One region of the Shewanella spartinae genome, then DNA from elsewhere that is predicted to be linked to it. Evidence: predicted binding sites of a transcription regulator. Region 1 holds the regulator's gene; the other holds the start of a gene.
What was found. Region 1 encodes sigma-54, which starts transcription at its own class of promoters, with help from an activator protein. Its sites were predicted from a motif close to GTTGGCACGNNNNTNGNNT; they were not measured.

Region 1 (13,938 bases):
AAATTTAATCAGCGGCCAAACATCATGGCCGTCAACAGGAAGTCCAGCGCCAACACCGCCAGGCTGGACTGCACCACGGTTTGGGTGGTCGCCCGGCTGATCCCCTCGGGATTGGGGATCACATGATAGCCGCGATACAGGGCTATCCAGGTCACCACTACGGCAAATACCAGGCTCTTGATCAGGCAGTTCACTATGTCCTGACGCCACTCCACCGAGGCCTGCAGGATAGACCAGAAGCTACCGCTGTCGATCCCCTTCCATTCCACCCCGACCAGATGGCCGCCATAGATGCCCACGGCGGTAAACATCAGCGCCAGTAGCGGCAGGCTGATCACCCCGGCCCAGAAGCGCGGCGCGATCACCTGACGCAGGGGATCGATAGCCATCATCTCCAGGCTGGAGAGCTGCTCAGTGCTCTTCATCAAGCCAATCTCGGCGGTGAGCGCCGAGCCGGCGCGTCCGGCAAACAGCAGCGCGGTCACCACGGGCCCCAGTTCACGCAGCAGACTGAGCGCCACCATGGGCCCCAGGCTGTCTTCGGTGCCGAAACCCACCAAAATATTATAGCCCTGCAACGCCAGCACCATGCCGATGAAGAGGCCGGAGACCAGGATGATCACCATGGACTGCACGCCAATCACGTACAGCTGCTTGATCAGTAGCGGCGTGCCCTTGCGCACCCTGGGCACCTTGGCGATAGCGCCCCACAACATGAGTCCGGCGCGTCCCAGGCCGGTGACGCTATCGATCGCACCACGACCTAAGCGGGCGATTTGATCAATCACGCTCACCTAACATCTCCTTCTGGTAATCCTGGGCGGGAAAATGAAACGGCACGGGCCCGTCGGGCTCGCCGCCGATAAACTGTTTCAACTTAGGGTTGTCGGCCGCCATCAGTTCGGCCGGCGTGCCGTGGGCGATCACCTTCTTGTCGGCCAGCACATAGACATAGTCGGCGATCCCCAGCACCTCTTGCACGTCGTGGGAGACCACCACAGAGGTGAGGCTCAGCGCATCGCTCAGCTCGCGGATCAGCTTCACCAGCACCCCCATGGAGATGGGATCCTGACCGGCGAAGGGCTCATCGTAGAGCACCAACTCTGGCTCAAGGGCAATGGCGCGGGCCAGGGCCGCACGTCTCTGCATGCCGCCGGAGAGCTCACTCGGCATCATCTGCGCCGCGCCTCTTAGCCCCACGGCCTCGAGCTTCATCAGCACGATGCGGCGAATGATCGCCTCGGGCAGGTCCGAGTGTTCCCGCAGGGCAAAAGCCACGTTGTCGAACACATTCATGTCGGTAAACAGGGCGCCGCTCTGAAACAGCATGCTCATGCGTTTGCGCAGGGCAAACAGCTCGCTGCGATTGCATTTATGCACGTCAACGCCATCGACCTTGATGACCCCAGAGTCCGGCCGCAGCTGACCACCGATCAACTTAAGTAGGGTGGTCTTGCCTATACCGCTGGGTCCCATGATGGCGGTCACCTTCCCCCTGGGGATGGTGAGGCTGACGTCGTCATAGATAACATGGGTGCCACGACTGAAGCCCAGATGGCTGATCTCCACCAATGGCTGCACGTGTTCCATCGGCGCTTGTTCCATCGGCTTAGTCTCACCCTTGGCTTGGCTGTCATGACTTAACGATTGATGACTCATAACGGGACCTAATGCGTTCCATGGTTAGGCGGCAGGAAAAGAGACAAATTGTACGAAATTGACGGATTGTGCACAACTGAATCGACACTATCTTTGCGCAATACTTTCAATTTTGTTCAATTCCAGCGAAAATGCGCGGCAGACTCTTAAACAAAAAGATTTTCAATGCTATTTAATATTTTCTTACTGATTGCTGGTTTGGGTGCCCTTGTCTGGAGTGCCGACAAATTTGTCTTCGGCGCCGCGGCATTCGCCCGTAATCTCGGCCTGCCGCCCATGTTAATTGGCCTCACCATAGTCGCCATGGGCAGCTCGGCCCCGGAAATGTTTGTGGCAGCCACCGCCTCCATCGACGGCATGACAGACACCGCCATAGGGAATGTGCTGGGCTCCAACGTCGCCAACATCACGCTGATCCTGGGGATCACCGCCCTGTTAGGCGCAATCTCGGTAAGCTCACAGACACTCAAGCGGGAAATCCCTATGATGCTAGGCGCTACGGCGCTGGCGGGCTATTTCCTTCACGATGGTCAGCTGACCCGCGTCGAGGGCTTGGTGCTGATGGCACTCTTCTTCGCCCTCATGGGGTATCTGATCTGGCATGCGATCGTCAACAAGGAGAAAGATCCCCTGATCGACGAGGCCGAGAGCGAGGTGCCTAAAGATGTGCCTACGCCTAAGGCGATCCTCTGGCTGGTGATAGGCCTAGTGCTGCTGCCCCTGTCTGCCGACTGGATGGTGCAGGGCGCCGTGGGTATCGCCAAGGCCTTCCATATGTCAGACTTAGTCATAGGCCTGACCATTATCGCCGTCGGTACCAGCCTGCCTGAACTGGCGGCCTGTGTGGCCGGCGTGCTGAAGAAAGAGGACGACCTTGCCATAGGTAACGTGGTCGGCTCTAACCTGTTTAACATTCTTGCGGTTTTGGCGCTGCCTGCCCTTATCGCCCCAGGCGCGGTAGATGCCGCCGCCAGCAGTCGCGACTTTTACATGGTGATGGCAACCAGCGTTGCCCTGGCCATACTGATTTTATTAACCGGCAAGGCCCGCCAACTACGCCCCTGGCATGGCGGTGTGTTATTAGCGACTTTTATCGCGTACCAAGTCACGCTTTTCCTATCCTAATAACGTTTAGGCCGACAAAATAGAGAGAACAAGATGGTAGATGCAGATCAATTACGTCAATGGGGACGCAAGGTTATCGATACCGAGCGCAACGCGCTGGACAACCTGTATCAATATGTCGACTCGAGTGAATTTGCCAAGGCCTGCCAACTGATCCTCGCCTGCACCGGCAAGGTGATCGTGATGGGCATGGGCAAGTCCGGCCACATAGGTAACAAGATCTCGGCCACCCTAGCCAGCACAGGCACCCCAGCCTTCTTCGTCCACCCCGGCGAGGCCAGCCATGGCGACCTGGGCGTACTGAGCGAGAACGATATCGTGCTCGCCATCTCCAACTCGGGCGAGGCCAGCGAAATTTTAACCCTGATGCCTGTGATCAAGCGCATGGGGCTGCCGGTCATCGCGGTGACGGGCAAGCCTGAGTCCAACATGGCCAAGCATTCGGTCGTTCATCTGTGTATCGAGGTACCGGAAGAAGCCTGCCCGCTCGGACTGGCACCCACCTCGAGCACCACGGCGACGCTCGTCATGGGCGACGCCCTGGCAGTGGCCCTGCTGCAGGCCAGAGGCTTCACTAAAGATGATTTTGCCCTCTCCCACCCAGGTGGTAGCCTGGGACGCAAGCTGCTGCTCAAGGTGAGCGACGTGATGCACAAGGGTGACGACTTGCCTCTGGTGGCAGAAGATATCTGTATCACAGAGGCCCTGTATGAGATCTCCAAGAAGGGGCTCGGCATGACTGGCGTAGTCAACAGCCAGGGCCTGCTGGTCGGTATCTTCACCGACGGCGACCTGCGCCGGGTGATCGACGCCGAGATCAACCTACGTAAGACCTCCATCTCAGAGGTGATGACCCATGGCTGCGTCACCGTCAGCGAAGGCATCTTAGCCGCCCAGGCCCTCAAGGTGATGGACGAGAAAGAGATCAACGGCCTGATCGTCACCGACGAGCAGCAGAAGCCGATTGGCGCACTCAATATGCTGGACATGGTCAAGGCGGGGGTGATCTAACATGGCACATCAAGGTTTCTATGGCCCGATAACCGACGCAGTCTGGCAGAAAGCCAAACAGATCAAACTGTTAATCTGCGACGTCGACGGCGTCTTCTCCGACGGTCTGGTCTATATGAGCAACTCGGGCGACGAACTCAAGACCTTCCATACCCGCGACGGCTATGGCGTGCGCTCGCTGCTGACCAGCGACATCCCGGTGGCCATCATCACGGGGCGTAAGTCGCAGATAGTGGAAGATCGCATGACGGCCCTGGGTATCACCCACATCTACCAGGGCGTCGACAACAAACTCGAGCCTTATCAGGAGCTGCTTAACCTCTATAAGGTGGCGCCTGAGGAAGTTGCCTATATCGGCGATGACATGGTGGATCTGCCCGTGATGGAGCAGGTGGGCCTGTCTGTCTGCGTGGCCGACGGTCATCCCTATGTGCGCCAACACGCCGACATGGTTACCCATATCAAGGGCGGCCACGGCGCGTTGCGTGAACTAACGGATCTCATCCTGCTCAGCCAGGATAAGTTTGCCTCGGCCCACGGAATGAGCATATGAACAGAGTCACGCTGGCGATCATCGCCTTCTTCGGCACCGCACTGATCCTCTATTGGCAGGTTCAGTCGAAAAAGGGCAGCGAAGAGCTGGCCCTGGATAATGTCGATCGTCCCGACTACATAGTCCGGGATCTCAAGAGCGTGCAATACAATGATGAGGGTGGTATCAACAGCCGGGTATCGGCCAGTCACATGGAACACTACGCCGAACGCAACCAGACCTACTTTACCCAGCCCATCTATCTGGTCTACCCCGACAACGGCGATGCCCAGTGGCGCCTGAGATCCACCAAGGGCACATTGGACAAAAATAGCGGACGGGTCACCCTGGAAAATAATGTTATCATTGATGCCATTAGCCCAGAGGAACCGATTCAGACCATAGAGACCACCTATCTGGAGCTGGATCTCAATACTATGATTATGACATCCGACAGAAGCATTCGGATCACAGGGCGTGATTTCCTCATCACGGGGGAAGGCTTATATGCCGATCTCAACGCCCAAAATATCAAACTGACGAGTCAGGTAGAAGGAACATATGAAACTAAATAGCCTTATTCTTGCGGGCCTGCTGCCCCTGGTCAGTGTTGGCGCCTATGCCAAGGTGAACGACCTGCTGCAAGAGGTTAAGATCTCTGCCGCCAGCCAGGAAGCCGACATTAAGAACAACCAGATCATCTTCCACGGTCCGGTCGAGGTCACCCAAGGCTCAATCAAGATATTGGCCAGTGAACTACGCGCCTTCAGCAAAGAGAAGAACAGCGGCAAAATACTGATCGCCACCGGTAATCCGGCCACCTACTCTCAGGTGATGGAAGATGGCCGTCCAGCCTCGGCCAGCGCCAAGGAGATACGTTACGAGCTTTCCAGCCGCACCCTGACACTGATCGGCGACGCCACCCTGGAACAGGAAGGCAGCCAGGTCACGGGCTCACAGATCCGCTACAACATAGAGCAGCAACAGCTGATCGCCGAGAGCACAGGCAAAGACAGAGTGATCACCATCATTCAGCCTGAGAACTATCAGGAACAGATCCAGCCAGAGCAGAAGCCCGAGAAGAAACCAGAACAGGAAAAACAATGACAGACCTGATCTTGAAGGCGGAGAACCTCGCCAAGAGCTATAAGAGTCGTGCCGTTGTCCAAGACGTGAGCCTCACGGTAAAGACCGGGCAGATCGTCGGCCTGCTGGGGCCAAACGGCGCCGGCAAGACCACCACCTTTTACATGGTCGTCGGCCTGGTACAGAGCGACAAGGGCCGCATCTTCATCGACGATGACGACCTGACGCTAGACCCCATGCACCTGCGCGCCCGCAAAGGCATAGGCTACCTGCCCCAGGAAGCCAGTATCTTCCGTAAGCTCTCGGTGCGGGACAACATCATGGCCGTGCTCCAGACCCGCAGCGATCTTAATAACGATGGCCGCGAAGAGGAGCTGGAACACCTGCTGGAAGAGTTTCACATCACCCATATCCGTGACAGCCACGGCATGGCGCTCTCGGGCGGTGAACGTCGCCGGGTGGAGATCGCCAGGGCGCTTGCCGCCAACCCTAAGTTTATTCTTCTCGACGAGCCGTTCGCCGGGGTCGATCCCATCTCGGTTATCGACATCAAGAAGATCATCGAGCAGCTCAAGAATCGCGGCCTGGGGGTGTTGATCACCGACCATAACGTGCGCGAAACATTAGACGTCTGTGAGAAAGCCTATATCGTCAGCCATGGTAATCTAATCGCCGAGGGCACACCCGCCGAAATCTTAGACAACCAGCAAGTACGAGCAGTGTACTTAGGTGAACAATTCAAGCTATAGTTAATCTTATAATGGGGCCACAGAGGAAAAACCACGCGTTAATTGTGGCCTTAGGCACTATCCGATATATTTGTCCGGCACATATAGCCAGAGCTTTCTCATTTTATAATTAGAAACAAGGGAATAGCAGTACGATGAAAGCGTCACTTCAGCTCAAAATGGGTCAGCATCTCACCATGACGCCCCAGCTACAACAGGCCATACGTCTGTTGCAGTTGTCGTCATTAGAGTTGCAGCAGGAGATCCAGCAAGCATTAGAATCCAACCCGCTACTGGAGTTGGATGAAGAGCAGGAGAGCGCCAGCATCGAGCTGCAAGACGATAGCGTCGGCGACAGCTTCGACAACAAGTACGACGACAAGATAGAGCTGGATTCGAGCCAGGATAACTCAGGGGTCGAGACCTCAGACGCCCTGACTCAAGACTCAATGCCAGACGAGCTGCCGGTGGATACCACCTGGGATGAGGTCTACACTGCCTCGCCAAACTCAAGCTCGGGCGCCATGCGCGACGACGACATGCCTTTTCAGGGCGAGACCAGCGAAGGTCTTTACGAACACCTGGAATGGCAGAAGAACCTGACCCCTTTTTCCGATAACGATCTGGCCATCGCCACCGCCATCATCGACGCCATCGACGAACGCGGTTACCTCACCCAGACCTGTGAAGATATTCTCGAGGCCATGGGCGACCCTGAGATCGAACTCGACGAGGTAGAGGCGGTGCTCAAACGGGTACAACACTTCGACCCTATTGGTGTGGCCGCCCGTGATCTCAGCGAATGTCTGACCATTCAGCTGGCCCAATACAGCGACGATACCCCACACATCGCTAACGCCCGTATGCTGATCAAGGAGCACCTGGATCTCATCGCCGGACGCGACTTCCGTCTGCTGATGCGCAAGACCAAGCTCAAGGAAGATGAGCTGAGGGATGCCATCGCCCTGATACAGACCCTGAATCCCCGTCCCGGCCTCGCCATCACCGCCAGCCGCGACGAGTACGTGATCCCGGATGTGACCGTCACCAAGAAGAAGGGACGCTGGGTGGTCGAGCTTAACCCAGACAGCATGCCCAAGATCAACGTCAATCAGCAGTATGCCGCCATGGCCCGCAGCACTAAGAGTCAGGCGGATGGCCAGTTTATTCGCGGCCACCTGCAGGAAGCCAAATGGTTCCTCAAGAGCCTGGAGAGTCGCAACGAGACCCTGCTCAAGGTGACCAACTGTATCGTCGACTTCCAGCAAGGCTTCTTCGAATTTGGCGAAGAGGCAATGAAGCCCATGGTACTGAACGACATCGCCGAGGCGGTGGAGATGCATGAATCCACCATCTCGCGTGTGACCACGCAAAAATATATGCATACCCCGAGAGGGATCTTCGAGCTTAAATACTTCTTCTCCAGTCACGTCGGTACCGACGATGGCGGAGAGTGCTCTTCTACAGCAATACGTGCCTTCATCAAGAAGCTGGTTGCTGCGGAAAACCAGAAAAAGCCATTGAGCGACAGCAAGATGGCTCAACTCTTGGCCGAACAGGGGATTAAGGTGGCTAGACGCACCATTGCCAAGTATCGCGAGGCAATGCTTATACCGCCCTCGAATCAGCGCAAGAGCTTATAAAACAAACCTGGAAACTGGAGGACTATCTTTATGCAAATAAACCTGACTGGGCACCATATCGAGATCACCCAATCTCTACGAAGCTACATCGAAGAGAAATTCACAAAGCTTGAACGTCATTTCGATCAGATCAATAATGTGCACGTTGTATTAAATGTCGAAAAGTTGCAACAGAAGGTTGAGGCAAAGTTACATCTCCGTGGCGGAGAAGTGTTCGCAACATCCGAACATGCGGACATGTATGCCGCGATAGACTCCCTGATTGACAAACTCGATCGTCAGGTCATTAAACACAAAGAGAAGCTTACTAAACATTAACGATGGAACTGAGTACCATCCTGCGGCCGGAGTGCACCACCTGCGCCACTCCGGGCAGTAAGAAAAAGGTACTGGAGCTTATCAGCGACTTAGCCGCTGTCCAGTACCCCACCCTCTCCTCTCAAGAAATATTTGAAAGCCTTCTGGCTCGAGAGAAAATGGGCAGCACAGGTATAGGCAATGGTATCGCGATTCCTCACGGACGGCTGACTAACATAGATCAACCCGTGGCCGTACTGGTGAAATGTGCTGAACCAATCGCATTCGATGCCATTGACAATCAGCCCGTCGATATCCTTTTTGCGTTATTGGTGCCCGCAGATCAATGCGAGCAACATCTTAGCACCCTGGCCGCTATGGCCGAGAAGCTCAATGATAAGGCGATCATGAAGCAGCTAAGAAAGACCCAAGATGAATCCGAACTCTATCAGGTGATCACCCAATGAAATTGGTTTTGGTATCCGGACGCTCAGGATCGGGAAAATCCGTCGCACTCAGGGTCCTAGAAGATCTAGGCTACTACTGTGTCGACAATCTGCCCTTGCAGATGATGGAATCCCTGCTGGAGCAGCTCAAGGGACGCAGCGATCTCGTGGCCATCAGCGTCGATGTACGCAACATGCCCAGCGAAGAGATCCAGCTGGAAAAACAGCTGGCCAAGCTCCCCAAAGATACCGAAATCTTAAGTTTCTTCCTGAACTCAAGCGACAATGTGCTGCTCAAGCGCTATAGCGAGACCCGCAGACTACACCCGCTGTCACGCTCTAAGGTCTCCCTCAAGGAGGCAATTCAGCTCGAGGGCAAGTTGCTCGACCCCATAGCCAAACTCGTGGATCACTATATCGACACCTCTAACCTCAACATCTATGAGTTGAGCGACAAGGTGCGCGAGATCCTGCTGGGCACGGTCGACAAGGAGCTAGTGATCAACTTCGAGTCCTTCGGCTTTAAATATGGCATGCCGACCGAAGCCGACTTCATGTTCGACGTGCGCTTCCTGCCCAATCCCCATTGGGAACCTGAGCTAAGGCCTCTGACCGGCCTGGATGAGCCAGTGCAGCAGTTTCTGAGTCAGCAGCCACTGGTCAACAAGTTCATCTGGCAGATCGAAAACCTGCTGGAAACCTGGTTGCCACACCTGGAGCGCAATAACCGCAGCTACCTCACCATCGCCATCGGCTGCACCGGCGGCCAACACAGATCTGTTTATGTGACCGACCAGCTCGCCAAGCTGTTCAACAAGGGCAAGCATAAGGTTCAGGCGCGCCACCGAGAGCTAAAGCATGACTAAGTTGGCTCGCGAGCTGACCATCTGCAACAAGTTGGGCCTGCACGCCAGAGCGGCGACCAAGCTGGCGGTGCTCGCCGCCAAGTTCGACGCCGAGGTCACCCTGATCCAGGGCGATAAACAGGCCTCTGCCGCCAGTGTACTCGGCCTCCTGATGCTCGAAACCGGCATGGGTAAAACCATCACCATCACCAGCGAAGGCAAAGATGCCCAGGCGGCCCTGGATGCTATCAGCGCCCTTATTGACGCCAAATTCGATGAGGCCGTATAATCGGCTCGCTTTGCGGTGCCCGCTTAATTTCGTCCTATACTTATCATAGACTTACAAGCCTACCACCCAAGCCGTTCAATCAACTGCCAAAGGAGGAGCTATGCCGATCGAATTGTTAGATAGTGAAACCACAGATCAACGCCTTAATCAGCTCACTCAAGCCTTAGGCAGCGGCATGTTTGTCCATGTGCGCAGCATGCTGCACGACATGGCCGCCTCTGATATCGCCTTTATCCTGGAATCTTCACCACCGCGCACCCGTCAGGTGCTCTGGCAGCTAATCGATCAGCAGCACACGGGGGAGATCCTCGACGAGCTGGGCGAAGAGCTCAAAGATACCCTGATCACTCAGATGAGCCCAGAGCGCGTCGCCAAAGCGGCCGAAGGCATGGACACGGACGATCTGGCCTACATACTGCGTAGCCTACCCGACAGCGTCTTCAATCAGGTGTTGCAGTCGATGACGGCGCAAGACAGGGCCAGGGTAGAGCAAGCCCTTTCCTACCCGGAAGACACCGCCGGCAGTATCATGAACACGGACACGGTAACCGTGCGCCCCGATGTCACCATAGATGTGATCTTGCGTTACCTGAGGATCCGCGGCGAGCTGCCCGATGCCACCGACACCCTCTATGTGGTGGATAAACGCGACAGCCTGCTGGGCGGTGTGCGCATTACCGATCTGCTGACCTGCGACCCCAACGCCTCGGTGCGGGAGATCATGAACGACGATCTCGAAGGGATCCCCGTGGGTATGGACGACGGCGAAGTCGCCCAGCTATTCGAGCGTCACGACTGGGTCTCGGCCCCCGTGGTCGAAGAGGAGACCAACCGTCTGCTGGGGCGTATCACCATCGATGATATCGTCGACGTGATCCGTGAGGACGCCGAACACTCCATGATGGGGATGGCGGGGATGGACGACGACACAGATACCTTCGGCCCAGTGGTCAAGAGTACCCTGAGGCGCTCCCTCTGGCTGACCATCAACCTGTTTGCCGCCCTGCTGGCCGCCTCGGTCAGCAACATGTTCGAGAACACCCTGGAGCAGTTTGCCACCATCGCCATCTTGATGACCATAGTCCCCAGCATGGGTGGCGTCGCCGGCAACCAGACCCTGGCGCTGGTGATCCGCGGTATCGCCCTGGGGCAGATAGGCCAGAGTAACTCCCGCTGGCTGATCGGTAAGGAACTGGCCATCGGCTTTCTCAACGGCCTGCTCTGGTCCATGCTGGTATTTGCCGCCGTCTGGCTGTGGAAGGGCGACATTGCCCTGGGCGGACTGATCGGCGGCGCCATGCTGATCAACATGACGGTGGCCGGTCTGGCCGGCGCCTGTATCCCACTGCTGCTGAAGAAATTCAATGTCGATCCCGCGCTGGCCGGTGGCATGGTGCTGACCACGGTCACTGATGTGATCGGCCTGTTCGCCTTCCTCGGCCTGGCGACCCTGTTCCTGCTGCATTGACACCTAGGCGCATCTCAAAGCTCAATCGGATGCGCTTGAATTTCAATGTTATCGACATCTTTTTCACGCTAGGATAGGTAGAGTCATCCGGCCAGAGAACTGTCATGCAAAATACTCAAATACTCATCATAGAAGATAATGCCGATGTCGCCGGTGTCCTGGGGGACTATCTCGAATCCCAAGGAGCTCAGGTGGATTATGCCAGCAATGGCGAGCTCGGCCTGCGCCTCGCCACCGAAGGGCACTTCGACGCCATAGTGCTGGATCTCATGCTGCCCAAGATGGACGGCTACGCCGTGGCCAAGGCCCTACGTCAGCAGGGCTCCAGCGTGCCCATATTGATGCTGACGGCGCTGGACGACAAACAAGATCTGCTGCAAGGCTTTCATAGTGGCGCCGACGACTATCTGACCAAACCCTTCGATCTCGATGAGCTACATGTACGCCTGCTGGCGTTGATTAAGCGTCAGCTCGGGCGCGTCGCCCAGGGCTGTCAGCAGTGCGGGCCGCTCACCCTCAACATCGCCGAGCACACCGCCTATCGTGATGGCAAGAAGCTACAGCTGACCCCAAGCTGCTATCAGATCCTCCACCTGCTGATCTCCCGCGCGCCTAACGTGGTAAAACGTGAGGAGATAGTGCAGCACCTGTGGGGGGAAGAACCGCCCAACAGCGACATCTTGCGCAGTCACATGTACCAACTGAGAAATCAGGTGGATAAACCCTTCGACACCCCCATCATACTCACCGTGCCTAAGATAGGCTTCCGGTTAGACGTGAACCAATAGAGGCCCAACAGGTGCAAAAAACCGCCAAGAGTCTGACTCGCAAGCTAAGTTTCTACTTCGGGGGGATCGCCCTCTTGGTGGCCGCCATCCTCTACCTGCTCAGTATATTTATCCTCTACTGGGTCGAAGATGAGCTCAACCGCCGCAGTCTGGAGCAGATAGCGCCTAGCGCTATGGCGGCATTCGAACAGGGCGCCGAGTCGCCGCTGGTGTTGAGCACCACTATCGTGGCCTATAACGATGCCGCCAGCTTACCCGATGAATATCAGGGCATTATCGATCTGCCCGTCGGTTTTCTCGATGAGCTGCACGACACCTTCAAGGAAGATATCTTCATCTTTCGCGGCCAATATGGCGAGGGCGAGGCGACACATCCCCTGATTCTGGTGATGAATGCCGAGCAGGTAGAGCTGAGCCGCAACGAGTGGAATAACATCAGCCTGGTGATCCTGGCCGTCACCCTGATGCTGTTTGCCCTGTTCGGCTTTGCCATCACACTGCTCACCCGCAGGCTGATCGCGCCCATTCGCGCCATCAGCGAGCAGCTCGAGGATTCGGAGGGCGACCAGAGCTTTAGAGTCTCCAAAGATGCCACCCAGGAGTTTCATGCCCTCACCGCCAGCCTCAACCATTATCAGCAGCAGATCGCCCAGCTGATCCGCCGGGAACAGGCCTTCTCCCGCTACGCCAGCCATGAGCTGAGAACTCCATTGACCATTATTCAAGGCGCCAGCCGTCTGCTGGAGCAGGAGGGCAAACCTGAGTTTATGCAGCGACAACGGGCCCGTATCGCCAAGGCCGCCAGCAATATGCAGCACATCATAGACGCGCTGCTAAGCCTGGTGAAACAGGAGAAGGGACTGAGTTCACCCGACCTCAGGCCGCTACAAGAGAAAGAGCTAAAGCAGATCCTTGCCGAGGTCGAGCCGCTGGCGAGCCAGAAACAGATCCAACTGAGCCTCACCCTAGATGCCACGCCGCAGATTGCCCCCAGCGAGGCGGTGCTGCGCATGTTACTGATCAACTTGCTCAATAACGCCATCAACGCCAGCGACAGCGGCTGTATCGCCATTAGCATCGACGACGAGGGGATCTCAGTGAAAGATCAGGGCCGCGGCATGAGCAGCAGCGACACTCGCCCTCAGGGCCATGGCTTAGGGCTGGAGATAGTCGAGGCCCTGTGTCAGCGTTATCAATGGCGTTTTAGCCTCAGCAATTGCGACAAGGGGTGCATCGCCAGATTGCACTTTCCTGCATCAACCCATGCCTCCTGATGGTGCAAGATAGGTGCTGAGCCGAGTAATCACTCACTCAAGACCCAGTTTTCCGCCTGTCATCTAATTGGCATAAGTTTCGCTTATCCTAGCGCGGTCACGCACTAGGAGGCTTTCCCTTGTATTCACTCAAGACACAATGGCACACCAATGACACTGACGCCTTTTGGCAACCTCAATTTGACGGGGAACCAAGCCATGAAGAAGCGCCTTACCCGCACCCTCTGGGCGGTCATCCACAGCGGGGCGCGATAGATGCGCGTCTAAATGCGCTAGGTCGGGAAGAGATAGGCCAGAGCCAGCAGCTCAGCCTGAATAGGGAAATCATGACACTGGTCGCCGAACAGGCCAGGTTATCACTCAACTAGGCTTTCTAGCTCAACAAAATTGTTAAGCTCGGCCACCGGCGAATCAATAGCGCGGCGAAACGACGCTAGGATAGTAAGCCGCTAACGAGAACGCGGCGTGATATTGGAGAGGCTATCGAAGAATTTTTGCCTCTGCTTCTCGGCATCGAAGCGGCGCACCATCTGCCACTCCTGAAACAGGGCAATTGCAAACCCTATGACCACCACCAACAAGCATCCGGCTCCCAGGTAGGTGATGATATTTACTGCGACATCTGCTCCTGCAGAACTGCTGGCGCTGCCAAAACCTATCATACACAACCCTTACACTTAGTCTCTGGGTGACCAGGAGTCACCTTCGACCTCAGGGTAGCGATGAAAAATTAAACAAAACTTAAGC
Region 2 (5,520 bases), 1.9 Mb from region 1:
GGCGTTTGCTCATCAGCACTCTATCATCATCTTTAATCACTAACATATAGCCGAGCTTTTCCGGAATAGTCTTCTTCGGCTTCTTGCCGGGAAACTCAGTCTGGCGGCCCATCAGCTGCGCCTTACAGTCGATGGCGACGGGGCACTGCTCGCACTTGGGCTTAGAACGGGTGCAGATGCTGGCGCCAATATCCATCATCGCCTGATTGTATTTGGTCACACCTGCTTTTGGAGTCAGGCTGTTGGTGAGCTGCCATAGCTGCTCCTCCACCTCGCGCTTACCGGGCCAGCCTGCTATGGCGCCGTGTCTGGCAAGCACTCGCTTGACGTTTCCATCTAATATGGGGTGATGTTGTCCAAGAGAGAGTGAGAGTACCGCCCCAGCGGTCGAGCGGCCAATGCCCGGCAGGGCGAGTACTTGCTCGAATTGGGTGGGGAACATACCATCATAGTCGCTGGCGATCAGCTGGGCGCTCTTATGTAGGTTACGCGCCCTAGCGTAATAGCCAAGGCCGGTCCAGTGGTGCAGTACCTCATCCTGATCGGCATTTGCCAAGTCCAAGATAGTGGGGAAACGCGCCATAAAGGCTTCAAAGTAGGGGATAACGGTGGCAACCTGAGTCTGCTGCAACATGATCTCGGACACCCATACCTTATAAGGGGTCTTATCTTGTTGCCAGGGAAGATGCTTGCGTCCGTGTTTGTCGTACCAGGTGACGATGCGCTGGTGAAATTGCTCTGTTTTCATGGCGCTCAGTCTATAGAGGGGTAAGGTTTTTCTCAACCAAAATGGCATCTCAAGGACGCCATGGCTCGCACGCCGTGGGATAATTGGTATACTTTGGCAACATAGGGCTTGCCTTAGCGCAGTAACTTTGGATAATGCCCTTCTTTTTATAATTTTCCAATCATATAAGTGTCAGGATCCCGTGGGATCATATGAGTTTGTGAGTCGAGCCTAGAGTCGCTTGACGCTGACTTTTTCTCGGCGCTATATGGCCAACCAATGGCAGATCTGAGGCTGAAAAATAATGAGCGAAGTGACCACCGCAGAGTTTAACGAAGAGGGTAAATACCTTCGCAAAGTGAGAAGCTTTGTTTTACGTGAAGGACGTTTGACCAAGGGCCAGGCGCAGGCGATGGAGCAGCAATGGCCTGTGATGGGATTGGACTACTCGCCCGAGCCACTGGATCTGGTCAAGGTGTTTGGCCGCGAGGCCGATACAGTGCTGGAAATTGGGTTCGGCATGGGTGCCTCGCTGGTTGAGATGGCTAAGGCGGCTCCCGAGCTTAACTTTATCGGTATCGAAGTTCACAAGCCTGGCGTGGGTGCCTGTCTTGCTGATGCGGCTGAGGCCGGCGTCACCAACCTGCGCGTGTTCCACCACGACGCCATCGAGGTGTTGGAAAACAGCATCCAAAACGGAAGCCTAGCCAGAGTACAGCTATTCTTCCCAGATCCTTGGCACAAGAAGCGTCATCATAAGCGCCGTATCGTTCAGCCGGAATTTGCCGAGCTTATCCGCCGCAGCCTTAAGATAGGTGGTGTGTTCCACCTGGCGACCGATTGGGAAAACTACAGCGAGCACATGTTAGAGGTGATGAGCGCGGCGCCTGGCTATAAGAACCAGGCGCAGGATGGCGACTTCGTGCCCCGTCCAGATCATCGACCGCTGACCAAGTTTGAGGCCAGGGGCCATCGTCTGGGACATGGCGTCTGGGATCTGATGTTCGAGCGTACCGAGTAAGCTTAATTTCTATAAAAAGAGGGAATACACATGGCAACACGTAGTCGTCGTTTACGTAAAAAATTACGCATTGATGAGTTTCAAGAGTTCGGCTTCGATGTGAATTGGACCTTCGATGATTCGGTAAGCGAAGAGCAGATCGATGCTATCGTCGATCAGTTTATCGACCAGGTGATCGAGGTGAGAAAGCTGGGTTTCCACGGTGGCGGCCATAAAGAGTGGGAAGGCATCATCGCCACTCAAACTATCGGCAAGTGCACCGAAGAAGACAGGCAGGCCGTGAGTGACTTCTGGAAGAGTCAGCCGGTAAAAGACGTCGTGGTCAGCGAGCTGTACGACATCTGGTGGAACTAATGCCACAGAAGGACCTGCTCGAGACTATTATCGAGCAGGTGCGTCCTCTGCTGGGAAAGGGCAAGGTCGCCGACTATATTCCTGCCCTGGCCGAGGTGGATCCTACCAAGCTTGGGATCGCCGTGACCACAATCGATGGTCAAACCATAGGGGCTGGAGACTATCTCGAGCCCTTTTCGATCCAGAGTATCTCTAAGGTCTTTAGCCTCACGGTCGCCCTGACCCTGTACGAGGAGGCCGAGATCTGGTCTCGCGTCGGTAAGGAGCCCTCGGGGCAGTCCTTTAACTCCCTGGTGCAGATAGAGCTCGAGCGCGGAGTACCGAGAAACCCCTTCATTAACGCCGGCGCTCTGATCATAGCCGATCTATTGCAGAGCCGCCTCGGCGCGCCTAAGCATCGTATGCTCGAGGTGGTCAGAAAGCTCAGCGCCAACCCCCATGTGATTTATGATAAGCGTGTCGCGGCCTCTGAATATGAGCATAGCGCCCGCAACGCGGCCATCGCTTACCTGATGAAGTCCTTCGGCAACTTTAATAACGACGTCGATAGGGTGCTGAGAAACTACTTTCACTACTGCGCGCTGAAGATGAGCTGCGCCGATCTATCCAAAGCCATGCTCTATCTGGCCAATCGAGGCCAGAGCCTCTCGGCAGAGCAGGTGGTTTCGCCCATACAGACACGTAAGCTTAACGCCCTGTTGGCGACTTCTGGTCTGTACGACGGTGCGGGTGAGTTTGCCTATCGCGTCGGCATGCCGGGTAAGAGCGGCGTGGGCGGCGGCATCATAGCCGTGATCCCGGGCGATATGAGCATCTGTGTCTGGTCGCCCGAGCTGGATAAGAACGGTAACTCTCTAGCGGGCACAGCCGCACTCGAGAAGCTCTCCCAAGCCCTGGGCCGTTCTATCTTCTAACAGAGCGCCAGATTAGGCGCGCTCTTCCATTTAAACCTTCGTTCTGTCTTTATCTTTCTCTGCATTTTACTTTTCATCTCTTAGCTGTATTCAAATCGATGGTGAAATTTACTAAAAACTGGTTGAAGGCTTTACTTTTGCTCGTTCATCGCCGACTTACAGCCTTGGTCTACATCGTAATTTCTAGCTAATCCATTGATTATATTTAATTAGTCAAAATTGGCACGATACCTGTATTGTTAGTCATCAACGACACATGGTGCACCTTAAGCTTCTCATCATGTGATTTTCGATGACTTAAGGAATAAGAATATGAAGAAATTGACCGCATCTCTTGGACTGACAGCTTTCGTACTTGCCACCACCAGCGCCGCCTGGGCCGGTGAAGATAAGGACAACCATATCTCCTTTGGACGGGATGACAAGCAGTGCGAGGTGAGCCTCAACTATGATGTTTCCGTCGAACCTAGCAAGTTAGTGGTCAGTGAGGCGAAGAAAGAAGTGTATCGCATCGAACTTGGCCGCCTCTATGTTAACGGTGACAAGGTTGAGCTCAATGACAAGCAGCAGGCGCTGGTTAATCAATATGCCGGTGAAGTATCTAAGCAGCTTCCCGAGGTGATCGATGTGGTGCATGACGCCGTCGATATAGCCTCTACCGCCGTGAGCATGGCGCTCACGCCGCTGCTGGGCGATGCCGCCGGAGCCAAGATTGATGAGATGATGGACGGCCTGTCGAAGCGCATCGATACGGTTGCCTATCAAAATGGCGACAAGTTCTACCTGGGGGCCACCGAATCTTCTATCGAAGACACCTTCGGCAAAGAGTTCGAGCAAGAGATGGAGCAGCTGGTGCAGAGCTCTATCGGTAGCATGATGATGACCCTGGGCAGCGAGATGATGAAGGGCGACGGTGAGAGCTTCGAGGAGAAGATGAATGCCTTCTCGGCCAAGATGGACAAGGTGGGCGACGATATCGAAGCCCAGATTGAACAGCAGGCCACAGATCTCGAGGCGCGCGCCGACAAGCTGTGTGACAACTTCCAGCAGCTGGTGGCCCTAGAGTCTCAGATGCGCAGCGAAGTACCGGCCCTACGTGACTACCCACTGGTGAGCGCTAAGCAACAAACCCTGCGGGAATAGCCCGCAAACGATTTCCTCTGGCATAGCAAGATCCACATTTCCCTGCACTTACCTTGGGTGCAGGGCTTTTTTTATTCTGGGCCAGCCATTGTTATGACTTTTCCTCCACTCCTAACTGGGTGTATAGTGGCTAGAAAATAGGTATTAGAATCAAAGAGCAAATCTTTGGTATACTTGTAAAAAATAATAACAATGCTGGCGAAATTTCGATAACGAAATGGCTAACAGTCTGACTCTACTCTTAAAATAATCTGCATAGTCAAGGGGATAACTTCGCACTTAGGAGGTATCTCTATGATTTATAATTGGTATTTATAGGGTCGCAAACACCTTAAGGCTATTTAAATGTTAGAACTTTTAGAACCTATTGCAATTTTTACTCATGTTGCTCGCGCCGGGAGCTTTAGCTCTGCCGCGCGAAAATTGGGGATTTCTAAATCAAAGGTCAGTACTCAGGTTGCCGACCTTGAGCATAAATTAGGTGTTCAGCTGATACAGCGTACCACTCGTAGCTTGAGTCTAACCGAGGCGGGACAGCTGCTTTATGCCCAGGGTGAAGAGTTGCTTCGCGATGCCGATCAGGCGGTCGCCAGCGTACACAATCTCAACGACGCCACACGCGGCGTACTCAAGGTGGGGATCTCCCAATCCTTCGGTACCATGCACATCATTCCTGCCTTGCCTGATTTTATGGCCAGACACCCTGAGCTGGAGCTACAGGTTAGCCTGTTGGACCATAAGGTTGACGTGGTTAGTGAGGGCTTAGATCTCCTGTTGACCATGTCTGAGCAGCTGCCGCTTGGCATGGTGGCCAGGCCCCTGATGAAGTGTCAGTTTCTACTGGCGGCATCTCCCGAGTATGTGGCCAAGCACGGTTACCCTGAGCGTCCAGAGCAGCTGGTGGACCATAACTGCCTCGTGTATCACGGCGAGTGGCATGAGCACAGCGTGTGGCAGTTTAAGAAGGGTGATGACTACTGTGAGATTGGCGTATCGGGTAACTTCAGGGTCGACAATGCGCCTGCGCTTAAGTCTGCCGCGGTGAGCGGCCTGGGTGTGGTGTATCTTGCCAGTTACCTGCTTGAGAATGAGATAGAGAAGGGCACCCTGGTTCCCTTATTGCCAGAATGGCAGTTGACTCACCATCTGCCATTGCAGGCCGTTTACCCAAGACGTAAGCACCTGGCACCTAAGGTGAGCGCCTTTATCGACTTCATTAAGGATCATATCGGTTCACCACCATATTGGGATGAGCCATACGCCGCCCTGTATGCCCAGCGTAAATAGCAGGATGTGGCTGAAAAAACAGCATTTTATCCATGTTGCTGTTAAGGTCTTTACGATTTTCAGTTATCAATAAC

Region 2: the regulator sigma-54 is predicted to act here: its motif matches at 3,235-3,253, upstream of K0I31_RS05695 (YggN family protein).

The regions. Positions count from the first base shown of each region.
Region 1 covers NZ_CP080418.1:3,954,005-3,967,942, forward strand. The annotation lists gene mlaE (lipid asymmetry maintenance ABC transporter permease subunit MlaE) at 9-794, opposite strand; gene K0I31_RS17080 (ATP-binding cassette domain-containing protein) at 781-1,590, opposite strand; gene K0I31_RS17085 (calcium/sodium antiporter) at 1,825-2,784, shown strand; gene K0I31_RS17090 (KpsF/GutQ family sugar-phosphate isomerase) at 2,818-3,795, shown strand; gene kdsC (3-deoxy-manno-octulosonate-8-phosphatase KdsC) at 3,797-4,348, shown strand; gene lptC (LPS export ABC transporter periplasmic protein LptC) at 4,345-4,902, shown strand; gene lptA (lipopolysaccharide transport periplasmic protein LptA) at 4,889-5,434, shown strand; gene lptB (LPS export ABC transporter ATP-binding protein) at 5,431-6,162, shown strand; gene K0I31_RS17115 (RNA polymerase factor sigma-54) at 6,297-7,784, shown strand; gene hpf (ribosome hibernation promoting factor) at 7,815-8,102, shown strand; gene ptsN (PTS IIA-like nitrogen regulatory protein PtsN) at 8,105-8,548, shown strand; gene rapZ (RNase adapter RapZ) at 8,545-9,393, shown strand; gene K0I31_RS17135 (HPr family phosphocarrier protein) at 9,386-9,661, shown strand; gene mgtE (magnesium transporter) at 9,762-11,129, shown strand; gene K0I31_RS17145 (response regulator transcription factor) at 11,234-11,917, shown strand; gene K0I31_RS17150 (sensor histidine kinase) at 11,929-13,191, shown strand; gene K0I31_RS17155 (hypothetical protein) at 13,311-13,559, shown strand; gene K0I31_RS17160 (hypothetical protein) at 13,641-13,853, opposite strand.
Region 2 covers NZ_CP080418.1:1,285,550-1,291,069, forward strand. The annotation lists gene mutY (A/G-specific adenine glycosylase) at 1-748, opposite strand, end outside; gene trmB (tRNA (guanosine(46)-N7)-methyltransferase TrmB) at 1,032-1,748, shown strand; gene K0I31_RS05685 (YggL family protein) at 1,779-2,102, shown strand; gene glsB (glutaminase B) at 2,102-3,016, shown strand; gene K0I31_RS05695 (YggN family protein) at 3,329-4,159, shown strand; gene K0I31_RS05700 (LysR family transcriptional regulator) at 4,505-5,446, shown strand.